One region of the Stenotrophomonas sp. STEN083 genome, then DNA from elsewhere that is predicted to be linked to it. Evidence: predicted binding sites of a transcription regulator. Region 1 holds the regulator's gene; each other region holds the start of a gene.
The links. The regulator FliA, encoded in region 1, starts transcription of late flagellar genes. The targets are predictions, from matches to a motif close to TAAAGTTTNNCNNNCNNNGGCCGATAA.

Region 1 (4,120 bases):
ACTACAAGCTGGTGCTGATCGACACCGCCGGCCTGGGCCAGCGCGACCGCGCCCTCACCGCCCAGCTGCAGTGGCTGCGCGCCGCCGGCCAGATCCGCACCCTGTTGGTGCTGCCGGCCAACACCGCTTTCCAGGACATGGATGAAGTGGTGCGCCGCTTCAGCGCCGCCAACCCGCAGGGCGTGGTGCTGACCAAGCTGGACGAGACCGGCCGCTTCGGTTCGGCCCTGTCGGTGGCGGTCGATCACCGCCTGCCGATCACCTGGGTGACCGACGGCCAGGACGTTCCGGAAGACCTTTATCGGGCCTCTGCCGCAAATCTCGTACTTCGCCTTGAAGATTTGCGCCGCGCGGCCGATATGCCCTGCAACACGGAGTTGAACAATGCAGTCGCGTGAGTACGCCAAGCTGACCAACACCTTCCCCCTGTCGGCTACCCGGCACGAACCGGCAGGCCCGGTGCGCACCATCGCGGTGACCGGCGGCAAGGGCGGTGTAGGTAAAACCAATGTCTCGGCCAACCTGGCCGTGGCACTGGCAGGCATGGGCAAACGCACCCTGCTGCTGGATGCCGATCTAGGCCTGGCCAACATCGACGTGGTGCTGGGCCTTCAGCCCAAGCACACTCTGGCCGACCTGGTCGCCGGGCGCGCCACGCTCGACGAAGTGATCATGGAAGGTCCGAACGGCGTGCTGGTCGTGCCGGCCGCCTCGGGCCGTCGGCACATGGCCGAACTGCAGCCGGCCGAGCACGTCGGTCTGGTCAATGTGTTCTCCGAGCTGGAACGCGAGCTCGATGTGATGATCATCGACACCGCCGCCGGCATCACCGACAGCGTGCTGACCTTCTGCCAGGCCGCCCAGGACACCGTAGTGGTGGTCTGCGACGAGCCTGCCTCGATCACCGACGCCTACGCGCTGATCAAGGTGCTCTCCCGCGAGCGTGGCGTGGATCGCATCCAGGTCGTCGCCAACATGGTCCGTGACCCGAACGAAGGCCGCGCCCTGTACGAAAAGCTGGTACGGGTCTGCGAGAAGTTCCTGATCGATGTTTCGCTGAACTACCTGGGTTGCGTGCCGCAGGACGACTGGCTGCGCCTGTCGGTGCAACGCCAGCAGCCGGTGGTCAAGCTCTACCCTTCCGCACCGGCCTCGCTGGCCATCAACGAAATCGCCCGTCGCACCGCGCGCTGGCAAGCCCCAACCGCCCCGCGCGGCGGCGTTGAGTTCTTCCTGGAACGCATCATCCAGCAGAAGGTGAAGGCATGAACAATGCAGCCGCCCAATACCGTGAAGTCCAGCGCAACGCGGCCAATGACTGCATTGCCCGCCACGCCGACCTGGTACGTCGCATCGCCCACCACCTGGCCGCGCGCCTGCCCGCCAGCGTCGAGGTCGATGATCTGATCCAGGCCGGGATGATGGGGCTGATCGAGGCCTCGCGCAGCTATGACGCCGAACAGGGCGCCTCGTTCGAAACCTATGCATCGATCCGCATCCGCGGCTCGATGATCGACGAAATCCGCCGCGGCGACTGGGTACCGCGCTCGGTGCACCGCCGCGCCCGCGATGCCGCTGCCACCATCCGCAGGCTTGAGCAGAGCAGCGGCCGTTCGGCCAGCGCCAGCGAAGTAGCTGAGGCGATGGAACTTCCGCTACCCGAATATATGCGTCTGGTCGAAGACGCCTCACGCGGCCAGGTGCTGAGCCTGGAATCGCGCATCGAAGACCAGGGCGAGCTGGACACCCCGACCACCGGCGGCCCCAACCCGCAGCAGGTGCTGGAGCGCAGCCAGTTCGGCGCCGAGCTCGGCAAGGCCATCGGCCAGTTGCCCGAGCGCGAGCAGCTGGTGCTGTCGCTGTACTACGAGCAGGAATTGAACCTGAAAGAAATTGGCGCGGTATTGGGCGTAAGCGAATCCCGCGTCTGTCAGATCCACGGCCAGGCCACGCTGCGTCTGCGCGGCCGACTGAAGATTTTCGAGGCGGCCGACGCCGGGCTCGAAGAACCATGAAGAGGAAAGTCTTTTGAACAAGAACATGCGCATCCTGATCGTTGACGACTTCTCGACGATGCGCCGCATCGTCAAGAACCTGCTCGGCGATCTGGGCTTCACCAATACCGCCGAAGCCGAGGACGGGCATGCCGCGCTGTCGATGCTGCAGACGCAGTCGTTCGATTTCGTCGTCACCGACTGGAACATGCCGGTGATGACCGGCATCGAATTGCTCAAGGCGATCCGCAACGATGCCAAGCTCAAGACCTTGCCGGTACTGATGGTCACCGCCGAAGCCAAGCGCGAGCAGATCATTGAGGCCGCACAGAGCGGCGTGAACGGCTACATCATCAAGCCGTTCACCGCGCAGACGCTGGAAGAGAAGCTCGGCAAGATTTTCGAACGCCTGGCAGCGAGCGCCTGATGAACCAGCTCGGCGAAGCATTGAGCGACAAATCGGCCCTGGTGCAGCGCCTGCAGGACGCACTGGCAGCATTGGAAAGCGGCGACGAAGCCGGTTGGCGCCGGGAAATCGACGCGCTGGCCGCCTTGCGCGCGCAGCCAATGATGTCCGGCCTGGGCCGGCTGGCACGCGAACTGGGCCAGGCACTGGGCGAACTGCCCAGCGTGCCCAGCGAAGCCGGCGAGCTGGATGATGCCTGCGCGCGCCTGGACCATGTGGTGCAGATGACCGAACAGGCTACCCACCGCACGCTTGATCTGGCCGAGGAATGCCGCGCGCTGACCGAACGCCTGCGTGCGGACGGGCTGAATGCCGAGCAGGGCGAAATCCTCGAACGCATCCGCCACAATCTGACTGAAGTAGCGCTGACCCAGAGCTACCAGGACTTGACCGGGCAGATCATCCGCCGTGTGGTCGGCATCGTCCGTCGCGTGCATGAAGGTTTTGGCGCGCTCGGCCTGCCGCCGCCGGAAGAAGATGCACGCAACCAGGGCTTGGCTGGCCCGGCCGTCAACGGTCTGGATCGCCACGCCGTGTCCCAGGTGGACGCAGACGATCTGCTCTCGGACCTGGGGCTGTAAGCCATGAGTGCTTTTGCCGACGACATCGCCGCCGACTTCATCCTTGAAGCGCAGGAAATCCTGGATCGCCTCGGCGAGCAGTTGGTGACGCTCGAACAGGCGCCGCACGACAGTGATCAGCTCAACGCCGTATTCCGTGGCTTCCATACGCTGAAAGGTGGCGCCGGTTTTCTGGCGATCCACCCAATGGTCGAACTGTGCCACGCCGCCGAGGAAACCCTCGGCATGGCCCGCGCCGGCAAAGCCGAGCTGCTGGCGCATCATTTCGACGCCGCCCAGCAATCTCTGGACTGGCTGCAGGCAATGCTCGATGCGGTGTCATCCGGCACTGAACCGGAGCATGCACCTGCTGCGCTGATCGCCCAGTTTGATGTGGGTGCTGCGCCGGTTGTCGTAGCGGCGCAACCTGTTGCCGCAGCCGGCGACAGCGACCTGATCAGCGAAGACGAGTTCGAAGCCCTGCTCAACCAGTTGCATGGCAGCGGTACGCCCGGCGCCCAGCCTATCGTTGCGAAGGCCGGCGATGAGCTGATCGACGAAGACGAATTCGAAGCCCTGCTCGACAAGTTGCATGGCGGCGCCGCACCCGGTGCAGTCGCGGTGCAGCCGATTCCCGCTGCGCCCAAGCCCAAGCCGGCCGCGGCACCCGTCGCACCCGCACGCCCCGCGGCAGGCGCAGCCAAACCGGCTGCCGCAAAAGCCGCCGAGCCCGAGCACACCGTGCGCGTGGACACCAAGCGACTGGATGCCATCGTCAATCTGATCGGCGAACTGGTGCTGGCCCGCAACCGGCTCAAAACCTTGCGCATGCGCCTGAAGGACGAGGAACTGGATCGCGCAGTCTCGACCTTGGATATCGCCACCGCTCGCCTGCAATCAGCGGTGATGCGCACCCGCATGCAACCGGTCGGCAAGGTGTTCTCGCGCTTCCCCAAGGTTGCCCGCGACGTTGCCCGCTCGCTGCAGAAAGAAGTCGATCTGGAGTTGATCGGCGCCGACACCGAGCTGGACCGCAACCTGGTCGAAGCACTGGCCGATCCGCTGGTGCATCTGGTCCGCAACGCCATCGACCATGGTGT
Region 2 (4,120 bases), on a different contig from region 1:
CGACCACGCCCTGCACCGAGCGCGTGCGCCGGCTGGAGCGCGAAGGCGTGATCACCGGCTACTACGCGCGGCTGGACCCCGCCTCGGTCAAAGCCAGCCTGCTGGTGTTCGTGGAAATCAGCCTGGCCTACAAATCCGGCGACATTTTCGAGGAGTTCCGGCGCGCGGCGCTGAAGCTGCCCAACGTACTGGAATGCCATTTGATGTCCGGTGATTTCGACTATCTGCTGAAAGCGCGCATCAATGAAATGGCCTCCTACCGAAAGCTGCTTGGCAGCACCTTGTTGACCCTGCCGCACGTCCGCGAATCCAAGAGCTACATCGTGATGGAAGAAGTAAAAGAGACCCTGTGCCTGCCCATAGCCGAGTAGTGCCGAGCCATGCTCGGCAGAGGCTCTACCGTTGATGCCCCATTACCGAGCATTGCTCGGCGCTACGCCCCCTCCCTTTGGCCGCAGGCCAAGGGGAGGGCTGGGGAGGGGTCGCTTTTGGTTTTGGCTTTGGCTTGGAATGCCTCCTGCCGAGCATGGCTCGGCACTACAACGACGCCCTATCGGTGACGCCTCTGCCGAGCATGGCTCGGCACTACAGGGTCAGCGCGTGCCGGCAGGCGGAGGTACTACCTGCTGACCCAGACCACTGGGCACGGTGTCGTAATAGCGATTGGTACGGGTATCCAATACCCGACCTGGGCTGGTCTGGTGCATATGCGGCGCCGGCTGACCCTTGCTGTCATAGATCGGCCGCACGGGCTGCGCTGGCTGGCTGATCGGCTTCACCTTCGGTGTCGGTTTGGGCTTGGTGACCGGCCGTGGCGGCAACGGCCGCACATCGTCCTGGCGCTGGTCGGAGGGAACCGTTACCGGCGGCCGCGACGGCGGTGGCAGCGTCACCGGACGCGTTGCGGTGGGTGACGGTGGCGGCTGCAATTGCGCCTGTGCGAACAACGGCACGATCGCCAGCACTGCCAGCGTCAGATACGTCATCCGTTTCATCGGCACCTCCCGTACTTGCATGCCATGAGCATGCGCCGGCACAGCTTGCGCCGCCATGAATGCGCGCTTGGACTGGCCCCTGCCCGCCCCTACCATTGATATCTGTCCCACGGATGCAGCGCCATGACCGCCTTCGATCTAACCCCTCCCAGCACCGCCGAACGTGATGCCCTGATCGCCGGGCTCAGCAGCGAGGAACAGCGAGTGCTGCTGCATCACGGCACCGAGGCGCCGTTCTGCGGCGTGTTCCTGGATAACAAGCGTGACGGCGTGTACTGCTGCCGCCTGTGTGCGCTGCCGCTGTTCCGTTCCAGCACCAAGTTCGACTCGGGCACTGGCTGGCCGAGCTTCTTCGCCCCGTTCGATCCGGCGCATGTGCGCGAGATCCGCGACATCAGCCACGGCATGATCCGCACCGAGATCGTCTGCGCACGCTGCGGCAGCCATCTCGGCCACGTATTCCCGGATGGCCCGCCGCCGACCTTTGAACGGCATTGCCTGAACTCGGTATCGCTGGGCTTTGTCGAGAACGGCCAGCCGTACCCGGACCCGCTGCAGCGTGGTGGTGCCGAGGCAGAGCCAGCAGCGTAAGCAAGCGCACCACCTGTAGTGCCGAGCCATGCTCGGTATAAGCATCACTAGTAGGGCCTCAGCCGAGCATGGCTCGGCTCTACAAAGGCCGCTTTCCTGGTAAAGCCCCAGCCGAGCATGGCTCGGCACTACAGGAGCCGCCCGGCGCTACAGATTTTCCGCTGACGGCCGACAACGGGATATCCCCTCCCCTTGTCTGCCCCCATGCTTATCATCGTTGGCCTGCTCGTTGTCATTTTCGCTGTCCTGGGCGGCTACGTCGGTGCGCACGGACGTCTGGGCGCGCTGTGGCAGCCCTACGAGCTGGTGATCATCGGTGGCGCCTCATTCGGCGCGTTCCTGATCGCCACCCCGCTCAAGACCGTCAAGCAGACCTTGCGGGCCACGCTCAGCGTGTTCAAGGGCCCGCAGTACAAGCAGCAGGACTACCTGGACGTGCTCAGCCTGCTCTATGAACTGCTCAACAAGGCCCGCCGCGAAGGCTTCATGGCGCTGGAAGAGCACGTCGAGAACCCGCACGACAGCGCGGTGTTCGCCAACTACCCGAAAGTGCTGGCCGACCACCATCTGCTGGACTTCATCACCGACTGCCTGCGACTGATGATCGGCTCCAACATCGAGCCACATGAGCTGGAGCCGTTGCTCGAACTGGAGCTGGAAAAGCACCACCACGAGGCGATGGAACCGGCCCACGTGCTCAACAAGGTCGCCGATGGCCTGCCCGGCTTCGGCATCGTCGCCGCGGTGCTGGGCATCGTCATCACCATGGGCTCGATCGGTGGCGACATCAAGGAAGTAGGCGCGCACGTGGCCGGCGCACTGGTCGGCACCTTCCTCGGCATCCTGCTGGGTTATGGCTTCGTCGGCCCGCTGGCAGCGGCGCTGGAAGCACGCGCCGAGCAGGACGCGCGCATCTACGAATCGGTGAAGACCGCGCTGCTGGCTTGCCTGCGTGGCTACAACCCGAAGATCGCGCTGGAGTTCGCCCGCAAGACCGTGCCCTCGGCACTGCGCCCGGGCTTCAGTGATTTCGAGCAGCACCTGAAGTCGATCAAGTAAGGCGCGCGCCATGACCGAGACCAAACCCACGGTGATCGTACGCCGGGTGAAGAAAGTCCAGGGCGGCGGCCACCACGGCGGTTCGTGGAAGGTGGCCTACGCCGACTTCGTCACCGCGATGATGGCGTTCTTCATGGTGCTGTGGCTGATGGCCGCCACCACCAAGCCCGAGCGCGCGGCGATTTCCGAGTACTTCCGCAACCCCAGCCCCTTGAGTGGCACCAGCAGTACGCCTGCTCCGGGCATGGCCGGCCCTGGCGGTGCCAGCACCTCGATGATCAAGCTCGGTGGCGCCACCGATGTGTCGCGCGGCAACAGCAATGATCCCTTCCAGAACCAGCAGGAAGCGGTGCCCACGCCGGTACAGGAGCGCGAGCGCGACAAACAGCGGTTGGAAGCACTGAAGCAGGAGCTGCAGGAAGCGATCAGCAAGAGCCAGGCGCTGGAGCCGTTCAAGGACCAGCTGCTGCTCGACATCACCCCGGAAGGCCTGCGCATCCAGATCGTGGACAAGCAGAACCGGCCGATGTTCGACCTCGGCAGCGCGCGGTTGATGCCGTATACGCAGACGATCCTGGTGGAGCTGTCGCGCTACATCAACCAGGTGCCCAACCACATCAGCCTCACCGGCCATACCGACACCACCGCCTATTCCACCCAGGTCGGCTACGGCAACTGGGAACTGAGTGCAGACCGCGCCAATGCCGCGCGGCGTGCGCTGCTGGAAGGCGGCATGGATCCGGCCAAGGTGGCGCGGGTAGTCGGATTGGCGTCCTCGGTGCTGTTCGACAAGAGCAACCCGCAGAACCCGATCAACCGCCGCATCAGCATCGTGGTGATGAGCCAGGAAGCCGAAGCGGCGGCACTGAACCAGGCCGACAGCCTGCCGGTGCCGGTGGCCACCATCGTCCCGGCGGCGGCCGCAGCGGCTCCGGCTGACAGCGTCAGTGACGGCCCCGGCTGAGCCCTGTTCCGGCAGCAGGGGCCCGCTGCGCCTACAATGGGCGTCGTTTTCCTATTAGCCGAACCTCATGTCCAAGCTCTCCAAAGCCAAGCGCGACAAGCGCAAGAAGCAGGCCCCGCGCCGCCCGTTCTCGCGTCTGAACGCCCAGCAGCCGGTGCAGAACCACGCCGTCCTGGTCAACGAAGAAGGCCAGGTCGTGGCCGCCATCGGCCTGCAGGGCAATGAGTGGCTGCTGGCCATCGGCGGCCAGACCATGGGCAATGCCGACAACCCGGTGCCGATGCTGGCCATGCTCAAGCACCTGGCCAACGTGCAGGAGAAGGAAGGCCGCAAGGTCACCCTGGAGTACTCCGCAGCACTGCAGCAGATGATCGACGACCTGGCCGCCGACGAAGGCAAGACCGCCGACGATTACCTGGCTGGTCTGGTGTCCGAGTTCGAAGGCATCGAAGGCGAAGAAGCCACCGAAGTCGCTGTCGAAGACGTCGCGGAAGAGACCATCGCGGTTGCC
Region 3 (4,120 bases), on a different contig from region 1:
AAGGAAGTGGCCCGCATCATCGAGGCCGCCGCAGCAGGCGATCTCAGCGGTCGTATCGGCACCGCAGACAAGGATGGCTTCTTCCTGCAGTTGGCCAGCCAGATCAACGGCCTGCTGGACGCCAACGCCAGCAGCCTGGAACAGATCTCCGCCCTGCTGTCGGGCCTGTCCCGCGGCGACCTGACCGTACGCATGCACGGCGAGTACCAGGGCGTGTTCGCCACCATGCGTGACGACGCCAATGCCACCGCCGAGCAGCTGACCGGCATTGTCGGTCGCATAAAGCAATCATCGGTGTCGATCAACTCGGCCGCTACCGAAATTGCCGCTGGCAACAACGATCTGTCGCGTCGCACCGAACAGCAAGCTGCCAATCTGGAAGAAACGGCCGCCTCGATGGAGGAATTGACCTCCACCGTGCGCCAGAACGCAGAATCGGCACGCCAAGCCAACCAGCTCGCCATCGGCGCCGCATCGGTGGCCTCGCAGGGCGGTGATGTGGTCAGCCAGGTGGTGACCACCATGACCCAGATCGAGCAGTCCTCGCGCAAGATCGCCGAGATCATCTCGGTCATCGACGGCATCGCCTTCCAGACCAATATCCTGGCCTTGAATGCTGCGGTGGAAGCCGCACGTGCCGGCGAACAGGGCCGCGGCTTTGCCGTGGTTGCATCGGAAGTTCGTACGCTGGCACAGCGTTCGGCTGGCGCGGCAAAGGAGATCAAGGGCCTGATCGACGACTCGGTCGGCAAGGTCGCCGATGGTTCGGCACTGGTCCGCAAGGCCGGCACTACCATGGGCGAGATCGTCGCCTCGGTGCAGCGCGTGACAGACATCATGGCCGAGATCTCGGCGGCCTCGCAGGAACAGTCTGCGGGCATCGAGCAGGTCAACCAGACCATCGTGCAGATGGACGAAACCACCCAGCAGAACGCCGCACTGGTGGAAGAAGCCACCGCCTCCGCCCGCTCGATGGAAGAGCAGGCAGCGCAGCTTGCCAACGTGGTGTCGGTATTCCAGCTTGAAGAAGCCGCCACCGAGACCAGCAGCCCCAAGGCCCTGCGGGAAGCGGCAACCCGCCCTGCCAGCCAGGCTCCGGCACCCGCACCGCGTCGTCGTACCGCCAACCGTACCGCAGTTGCCGAGCTGGCCGATTCGGACTGGCAGGAGTTCTAAGCGATATCGTCAACGGCCTCGGCAGCAACGCCGTCCGCCTGAGCCATTGAGCAACCCCTAATCCGATGCCAGACCTCTGGCATCGGATTTTTTTTGCCCTTGTGGGAGCGGCGTAAGCCGCGAAGCAGGGAGATCACCAGATGGCACGGCTGGTAATCGTTCATGCACCGCCAGCTTCGCGGCTTACGCCGCTCCTACAGTGACAGCAAGCAGCAATCCGTATCACCACCGCAGTCGGGTGAACAGTTCCACGTCGCGTGTCTGGCCTCCCGCTTCAAAACACTCAACTCATGCCCCATGCGGCCGATAACCCGGTAACCCCTCACGCAGCGCCGGTACCGCAAGGTTGGCGGCAGATTCGATGAACATCGCTTCGCTCTGGAACAACTACATTTCCAATATTTCGGTCCGGCGCAAGCTGAACCTGCTGACCGCTCTGATCGTCATCGGCGTCGTAGCACTGTCAGTCATAGCGGCGCGCATGCAGTACCTGGACCTGTACGAAACCCGCAAGGAAGCACTGCGCGCCCAGGTGGAAATGAGCTACGGCGTTCTGGATCACTACGCCAAGGAAGCGGAAACCGGTGCGATACCGCTGGAAGATGCTCAGAAGTACGCGATGGCCGCGCTGCAGAAGATGCGCTCCGACGGCGACGTCAACTATTTCAACATCTATAGCAACAAGTACGTGCTGTTGATGCATCCGTTCCGCGCCGACCTGGTCGGCAAGGACATGAAGGACTTCCGTGACCAGGACGGCGTGCGCCTGTACTACGACCAGGTTGAAGCTGCACGCAAGGGCGGCGGCTACGTCGCCTACGTCTGGGCCAAGCCCGGCAAGGAAGGCATGGTTGGCAAACTCACGTATGCAGGCATGTACACACCATGGAACTGGGTGGTTTCAAGCGGCATGTACATGGACGACCTGCAGGCCCAGGCACTGAAATTCACCGCTGTTATGACGGCAGCCGGCGGCGTGCTGGTACTGCTGGTACTGGCGCTGAGCTGGATCATCGGCAACCGCATCGTGCTGCCGTTGCGCAATGCCACCGCCGTCGCTACCGCCATTGCCAATGGCCGCATGGACAACCGCATCGCTGCGCCCAGCAAGGATGAAACCGGGCAGCTGCTGAGCAGCATGGCGCACATGCAGGATCAGCTACGCGCTGTAATTGGTGCGCAGGCGGAAATGGCACGCCAGCATGATGCCGGCATGATCCGCTATCGCATCGACGCCAGCACCTTCCCTGGCGACTACGGAGTGATGGTGGAAGAGACCAACGTACTGGTCAGCAACCATATCGACGTCAAGATGCAGGTGATCGCGCTGGCGCAGCGCTATGCGGTTGGCGACCTCAGCCAGGACATGCCGCTGCTGCCGGGCGACAAGCGTGTCATCACTGACACCATGGCTGCAATCAAGACCAACCTCGCCGCCATCAACAGCGAAATCAAACGCCTGGGCAGCGCAGCTGCTGCCGGCGATTTCAGTCAGCGCGGCGATGAAGACCGCTTCGAGCACGACTTCCATGCAATGGTTCGTTCGCTGAACAACATGATGCAGGTCAGCGACTACAACCTCGGCGAGGTATCGCGTCTATTGCAGGCGCTTGCCGAAGGCGATCTCACCGTCAAACTGAGCGGCGACGCCCAGGGTGTGTTTGCCAGCATGCGCGAGGACGCCAATAGCACCGTCAGCCAGTTGGCCGGCATCGTCTCTGGCATCCAGCAGTCGGCGGACAGCATCAATCTCGCCGCCGGCGAGATCGCTACCGGCAATTCGGATCTGTCCCGCCGCACAGAAATGCAGGCCGCCAACCTTGAAGAAACCGCCGCATCAATGGAGGAACTGACCTCAACCGTCCGCCAGAACGCGGAGTCCGCCCGCCAGGCCAACCAGCTCGCCATCGGTGCTGCCGGGGTAGCCTCGCGCGGCGGCCTCGTGGTCGAGGAAGTCGTCACCACCATGGGGCAGATCCAGCAGTCCTCGCGACGCATCGCCGACATCATCAGCGTGATCGATGGCATCGCCTTCCAGACCAATATCCTGGCGCTGAATGCCGCAGTGGAAGCTGCGCGAGCAGGTGAACAGGGCCGCGGCTTCGCGGTAGTTGCCGCCGAAGTCCGTACCCTCGCCCAACGCTCTGCTGGCGCGGCCAAGGAGATCAAATCGCTGATCGAGGACTCGGTCGGACGCGTGGACGAAGGTTCGCAGCTGGTGCAGCAGGCCGGCAGCACGATGGGCGAAATCGTTACCGCAGTACAACGCGTCACCGACATCATGGCCGAAATTTCTGCAGCTTCGCAGGAGCAGTCAGCCGGCATCGAACAGGTCAACCAGACCGTCATGCAGATGGACGAGACCACCCAACAGAACGCCGCCCTGGTAGAGGAAGCCACCGCTGCAGCACGCTCGATGGAAGAGCAGGCGTCCCTGCTGGACCAGGCGGTTGCGGTATTCCAACTGAACGCACAGCCAGCAGCGGCAGCACGCCCACAATCACTCGCCCTGGCCAGCTGAGCGGACTGCCACCATGATCGATCTGGACAGCAACCAGCGTGATTTCGAGTTCAACGACCGCGACTTCCGTCGCGTCTGCGAGCTGATCCATGCCCGTGCCGGCATTGCGCTGGCGCCGGCCAAGCGCGACATGGTCTATGGCCGTCTGTCGCGGCGGCTGCGCAACCTGGGCCTGCATTCGTTCAAAGACTACCTGGACCAGCTGGAACAGCATGGCGGCGACGAGTGGCAGGCCTTCACCAATGCCCTGACCACCAACCTCACCTCGTTCTTCCGCGAACCGCACCATTTCGACAAGCTGCGCGAGGAGCTGCAGACACGTGCCCCAAAGGCGCCGCTGAAGCTATGGTCGTGTGCCGCCTCCACCGGTGAGGAGCCCTACTCCATGGCGATAACCGCCTGCGAGGCCTTCTCGTCGATGAC
Region 4 (4,120 bases), on a different contig from region 1:
GTCTACCAGGCCGCCGCGCGCGGTGTGCGCGTGCGCCTGTTGCTGGATGACATGAACGCCGCCGGGCTGGATCCACAGATGCTGGCACTGGACAACCACGCCAACATCGAGATCCGCCTGTACAACCCGTTCCGCAACCGCGATGGCCTGTGGCGTCTTGTCGAGATGGTGCAGCGGGTTTTCAGCATCAACCACCGCATGCATAACAAGGCATGGATCGCTGATGACCGCGTCGCCATCGTTGGCGGCCGCAATATCGGCGCCGAGTACTTCGACGCCCGTCCGGACGTGAACTTCCGCGATCTGGATCTGTTGCTGGCCGGCCCGGTCGCCAGTGATGCCAGCAGCATCTTCGATGAATTCTGGAACAGCGATGCGGTCGTGCCGATCGCCGCCCTGCATCAAAGCACCGACCAGCAGATGGCCAACTTCATCAGCCAGGCCGAGCTGGACGCACGCCAACAGGAAGCCGCGCCGTATCTGCAGCGCGTGCGTGCGCATTTCACCGATGCCTACCTCAGCAAACAACTGGACCTGCATTGGACCGACGGCGTAAGGATCCGCTCCGACCCGCCGCGCAAGCCCAGCGGCGGCGACAGCAGCCAATGGCTGGTCACCCGGCTGGTCGAGGTACTGAGCAGCGCCGAGCACAAATCACTGCTGATCTCGCCCTACTTCGTACCCGGCGCGGTCGGCACCAAGGGCCTGATCCAGCAAGTCCAAAGCGGCGTGCAGGTCGGCATCATCACCAACTCGCTGGCAGCCAACGACGTACCCGCCGTGCACAGCGGCTATATGCATTACCGCCGCCCGTTGCTGGCCGGCGGCGTGCAGCTGTATGAACTCAAGGCCCGTGGACACATCGAGAGGGCATCCACCTTCGGCAGCAGTGGCGCCAGCCTGCACACCAAAGCCTTCGTGGTGGATGACCGCCGCGGCTTCGTCGGCTCGTTCAACCTCGATCCGCGCTCGGCCTACCTCAATACCGAAATGGGCGCACTGTTCGATGACCCGGTACTGGCCGCGCGCCTGCGCGAGGAGTACCTGCGCCTGTCCAGTGCTGAGCTGAGTTACTGGGTGTATTTGAACAGGGACCACGAATTGCGTTGGTTGGATCGGGCCAGCACGCCACCCATCAGCCTGCGCACAGAACCGGACACCGGACTGATCCAGCGAGCCAGCACCCAGGTGATCAGCTGGTTGCCGTTGGAATCACAGCTTTAACCTGAGCAGTCAACATCGCGGAGCGGTGTCCCACGAGACTCCGGACACGGTCCGCACCGCATCCCTACGCTGCCCGCGTCACTCCAATGAGCCGTCTGCCTGCGTCAGTCGCTTCCACAACCATGTCGCCACGTGTTCTGGCATCTGGCTGGCGAGCGCCGCATTGGCGTCCGCTTCGCTCATCAGACCCTGCGCATGCATCATCGCCGCGCTCGCGGCCAGCTGCCCGACCTGTAGCGAACGTGCCAAACCAGCTGCAGCGGGCACGTGCACCTGCTTGAGCGCCTGCATGATCGGCGCCGACAACTTCCAATGCCCGGCTATCCGCACCGCGGTCGGTGCGCTGCAGCGCTCCAACACTTCCAGCAAAGTGCCCGGCTCACGTGTCCGCAACGGCGGCCGCGCCAACACATCGGCAGCAGCCTGCATCGCCATGGCCGCACTCAAGCCCAGCAGCAGGCCAGCCAGCTGGGCAGCGAAGCCATCCTCGCGCTCCACGCTGCGCGCATGGTCGGCAGCGGCCAGCGATACCCGCAATGTGTAATCCCACAACAAGCGCGCAAACTGAGCATCAACGCCGCTGGCCGACTCCATGACCGGCTGCACCAACGCGGCGGAAATGATCTGACGGATGCCATCGTTGCCGATCAGCGTCACCGCCCGCTCGATGCTTTGGATGTCCTGCCGTTGCAGGCGATACAGGGAACTGTTGGCGATACGCAACAGCGTTGCCGCCAGTACCGCATCACTACCAATGATGCGGGCGATGGAACGCGACGAGGCAGCACTGTCATTCACGCTTTGGATCAGCTGTGGCAGCAGGTTTGGTCGACGCGGCGTGTAGCGTGAAGACATGTCCGCGCGACTCAGCGCCGTAACCACGTCGTCCACCACCGACCGTTGCACGCGCAGCGCATCAGACGGCGTATCGGCGGCACCCAGTGCGCTGAGCAGGAAGCGCCGCTGCAGATCATCAACGCTGACCACGCCCGCAGCATCATCGGCTGTTGCTGCGCTGACCGACGGCGGCACGCGGAGCCGCCGTTGCGGACCTGCCGCATCGCCACTGCGCCGCTGCCAGAGCCAGACCAGGCCTCCGGCAACTACTGCTGCAAACACTGCCGAGATAATCACCATGAAAGATACAAATGGCCCACGCGGAAAGCTGCCAATCATATCGGCCATCACGAAAACTTCTTGAGTCCCTGTTCCGAGAGATCCCCCCCCGCCCGCTCCAGCCTATGCGCCATCAGATGAATCCGGAAAACCCCGAGGGAGCATAAAAGTTTCAGATCATATTCAAATAGCGAATGAGTGGAGTGCCCAAAATGACAGGCTCTCATACCATCACAGGTACGCAAGATAGCCAATGCCGGAACACCGCTTGCTGACCAAACGCGGGCAACCACCGCTTTCAAAGAGCATAGGCGGCCAAATAGAAGCCGCCTCAGTTTCACCATCTAAACAAAAACAGCTTTCAGTACACGAACAACGCCAAGACCCGCTACTCCAATCAACCGGCGAGTCACACTGAGCATCTGATCTGTGAGTAACAGCACACGCAGATGGCAACTTCCCTGATTGCCAGCCCAGTTGACGCTGCTATGTTTAATTGCAGCTTCCGCAACAACATTTAGTTTCAAACATAAAACCCAACCCTCACCATTCATTGGCAGGAAAGGCATCTGCCGGAAAACTACTCGTGCACAACCGCAGATACGTAGCGAATATCTCCACGCAACCGATACGGGCAAAAAAGAATCAGAAGTTTCGTTGCCAGCGCCGCCCGAACTGCGGGCCGACGATCCCGTGCCAATGCAATCGCGGCGAGGCTTATCCGGCAACAAACCGCCGAATTTTTCTCTACCGAACGCCATGCTTCACGCGAGAACAGGCGGCCCTCTCAGCGGGTGCAATACCCGCCTACATCGACGGCAATGTGAAGCACCAGCTGTCAGCTCTTTCAGGTTTCATTGGCGGGTTGACCCTGCCCGCCAATGACGGCCTTGTCTTCAACTAAAGGGAGGACGGATATGTCGACGCCTCAAGCAGTACCTGCAAAAGAACCCAATCGCTACATGGTACCGGCACTGGAGAGGGGCCTGAACATGTTGCTGCTGTTCGGACGGCAACGCGGTGAACTAAGCTTCACCCAGGTCTGCCAGCGCACCGGCATGCCCAAAGCATCCGCGTATCGCACCATGCAGACGCTGGAACAGATGCGCTTTCTGGATCGCAACACTGCCAGTGGCGGCTACCGCCTTGGCATCAGCGTTCTGCGACTGGGCTTTGACTATCTATCAGCGATGGACATCGTGCAGATCGGGCAGCCCATCATTCAACGGCTACGTGATACCACCAGCTACTCTGCGCACCTGTGCGTACTGGATGGTCGCGACGTGGTGTACGTGGCCCGCGCCAGCGCGATCGGCGAACTGCCAAGCGGCGTCAGCGTAGGCACACGCATTCCCGCCCATTGCACCGCAATAGGTCGAGTGCTGTTAATGACGATGCCCGAGCAGGAATTGAGCTCGCTGTACCCGGAACCGGCATTTGCATTCACCTCCGAACAAGGGCCAAAGACACCACAGGACCTGATCGAGCTGCTGGGTGATGACAGTGCGCGCGGCCACGCCATCAGCGAATCGTTCTACCAACCCGGCGTCTCGGCGGTGGCGTACCCATTGCGTGACCGTGATGGCAACGTGCTGGCCTCGATCAGCATCATGGTCCCGCGTTCGGTGCTGCCGGTGGATATGAAAACCTCACTGAGCACACAGGTTGGGAAAGCCGCGCGCGAAATTGAAGCCTTCCTGCATGCGTCTTGAGCACACTCAAGCACAGCCCTGCGCCATCCGCTGACGCTGAAAGCGTCAGCTACTCTGGTTCCGCTGGC

Region 2: a site for FliA is predicted at 1,735-1,761, ahead of motA (flagellar motor stator protein MotA). Genes of this name have one in related genera too.
Region 3: a site for FliA is predicted at 1,460-1,486, ahead of ACVOK8_RS00915 (methyl-accepting chemotaxis protein). Genes of this name have one in related genera too.
Region 4: a site for FliA is predicted at 2,399-2,425, ahead of ACVOK8_RS04760 (HDOD domain-containing protein). Genes of this name have one in related genera too.

The regions. Positions count from the first base shown of each region.
Region 1 covers NZ_JBRRCU010000005.1:130,673-134,792, forward strand. The annotation lists gene ACVOK8_RS03225 (AAA family ATPase) at 1-398, shown strand, start outside; gene ACVOK8_RS03230 (MinD/ParA family ATP-binding protein) at 385-1,269, shown strand; gene ACVOK8_RS03235 (RNA polymerase sigma factor FliA) at 1,266-2,015, shown strand; gene cheY (chemotaxis response regulator CheY) at 2,029-2,421, shown strand; gene ACVOK8_RS03245 (protein phosphatase CheZ) at 2,421-3,041, shown strand; gene ACVOK8_RS03250 (chemotaxis protein CheA) at 3,045-4,120, shown strand, end outside.
Region 2 covers NZ_JBRRCU010000092.1:398-4,517, reverse strand. The annotation lists gene ACVOK8_RS18215 (winged helix-turn-helix transcriptional regulator) at 1-371, shown strand, start outside; gene ACVOK8_RS18210 (classical arabinogalactan protein 4) at 594-995, opposite strand; gene msrB (peptide-methionine (R)-S-oxide reductase MsrB) at 1,119-1,586, shown strand; gene motA (flagellar motor stator protein MotA) at 1,791-2,645, shown strand; gene motB (flagellar motor protein MotB) at 2,656-3,609, shown strand; gene ACVOK8_RS18190 (hypothetical protein) at 3,677-4,120, shown strand, end outside.
Region 3 covers NZ_JBRRCU010000002.1:13,420-17,539, forward strand. The annotation lists gene ACVOK8_RS00910 (methyl-accepting chemotaxis protein) at 1-1,176, shown strand, start outside; gene ACVOK8_RS00915 (methyl-accepting chemotaxis protein) at 1,538-3,697, shown strand; gene ACVOK8_RS00920 (CheR family methyltransferase) at 3,711-4,120, shown strand, end outside.
Region 4 covers NZ_JBRRCU010000009.1:17,167-21,286, forward strand. The annotation lists gene ACVOK8_RS04755 (phospholipase D family protein) at 1-1,224, shown strand, start outside; gene ACVOK8_RS04760 (HDOD domain-containing protein) at 1,303-2,361, opposite strand; gene ACVOK8_RS04765 (hypothetical protein) at 2,685-3,101, opposite strand; gene ACVOK8_RS04770 (IclR family transcriptional regulator) at 3,303-4,052, shown strand.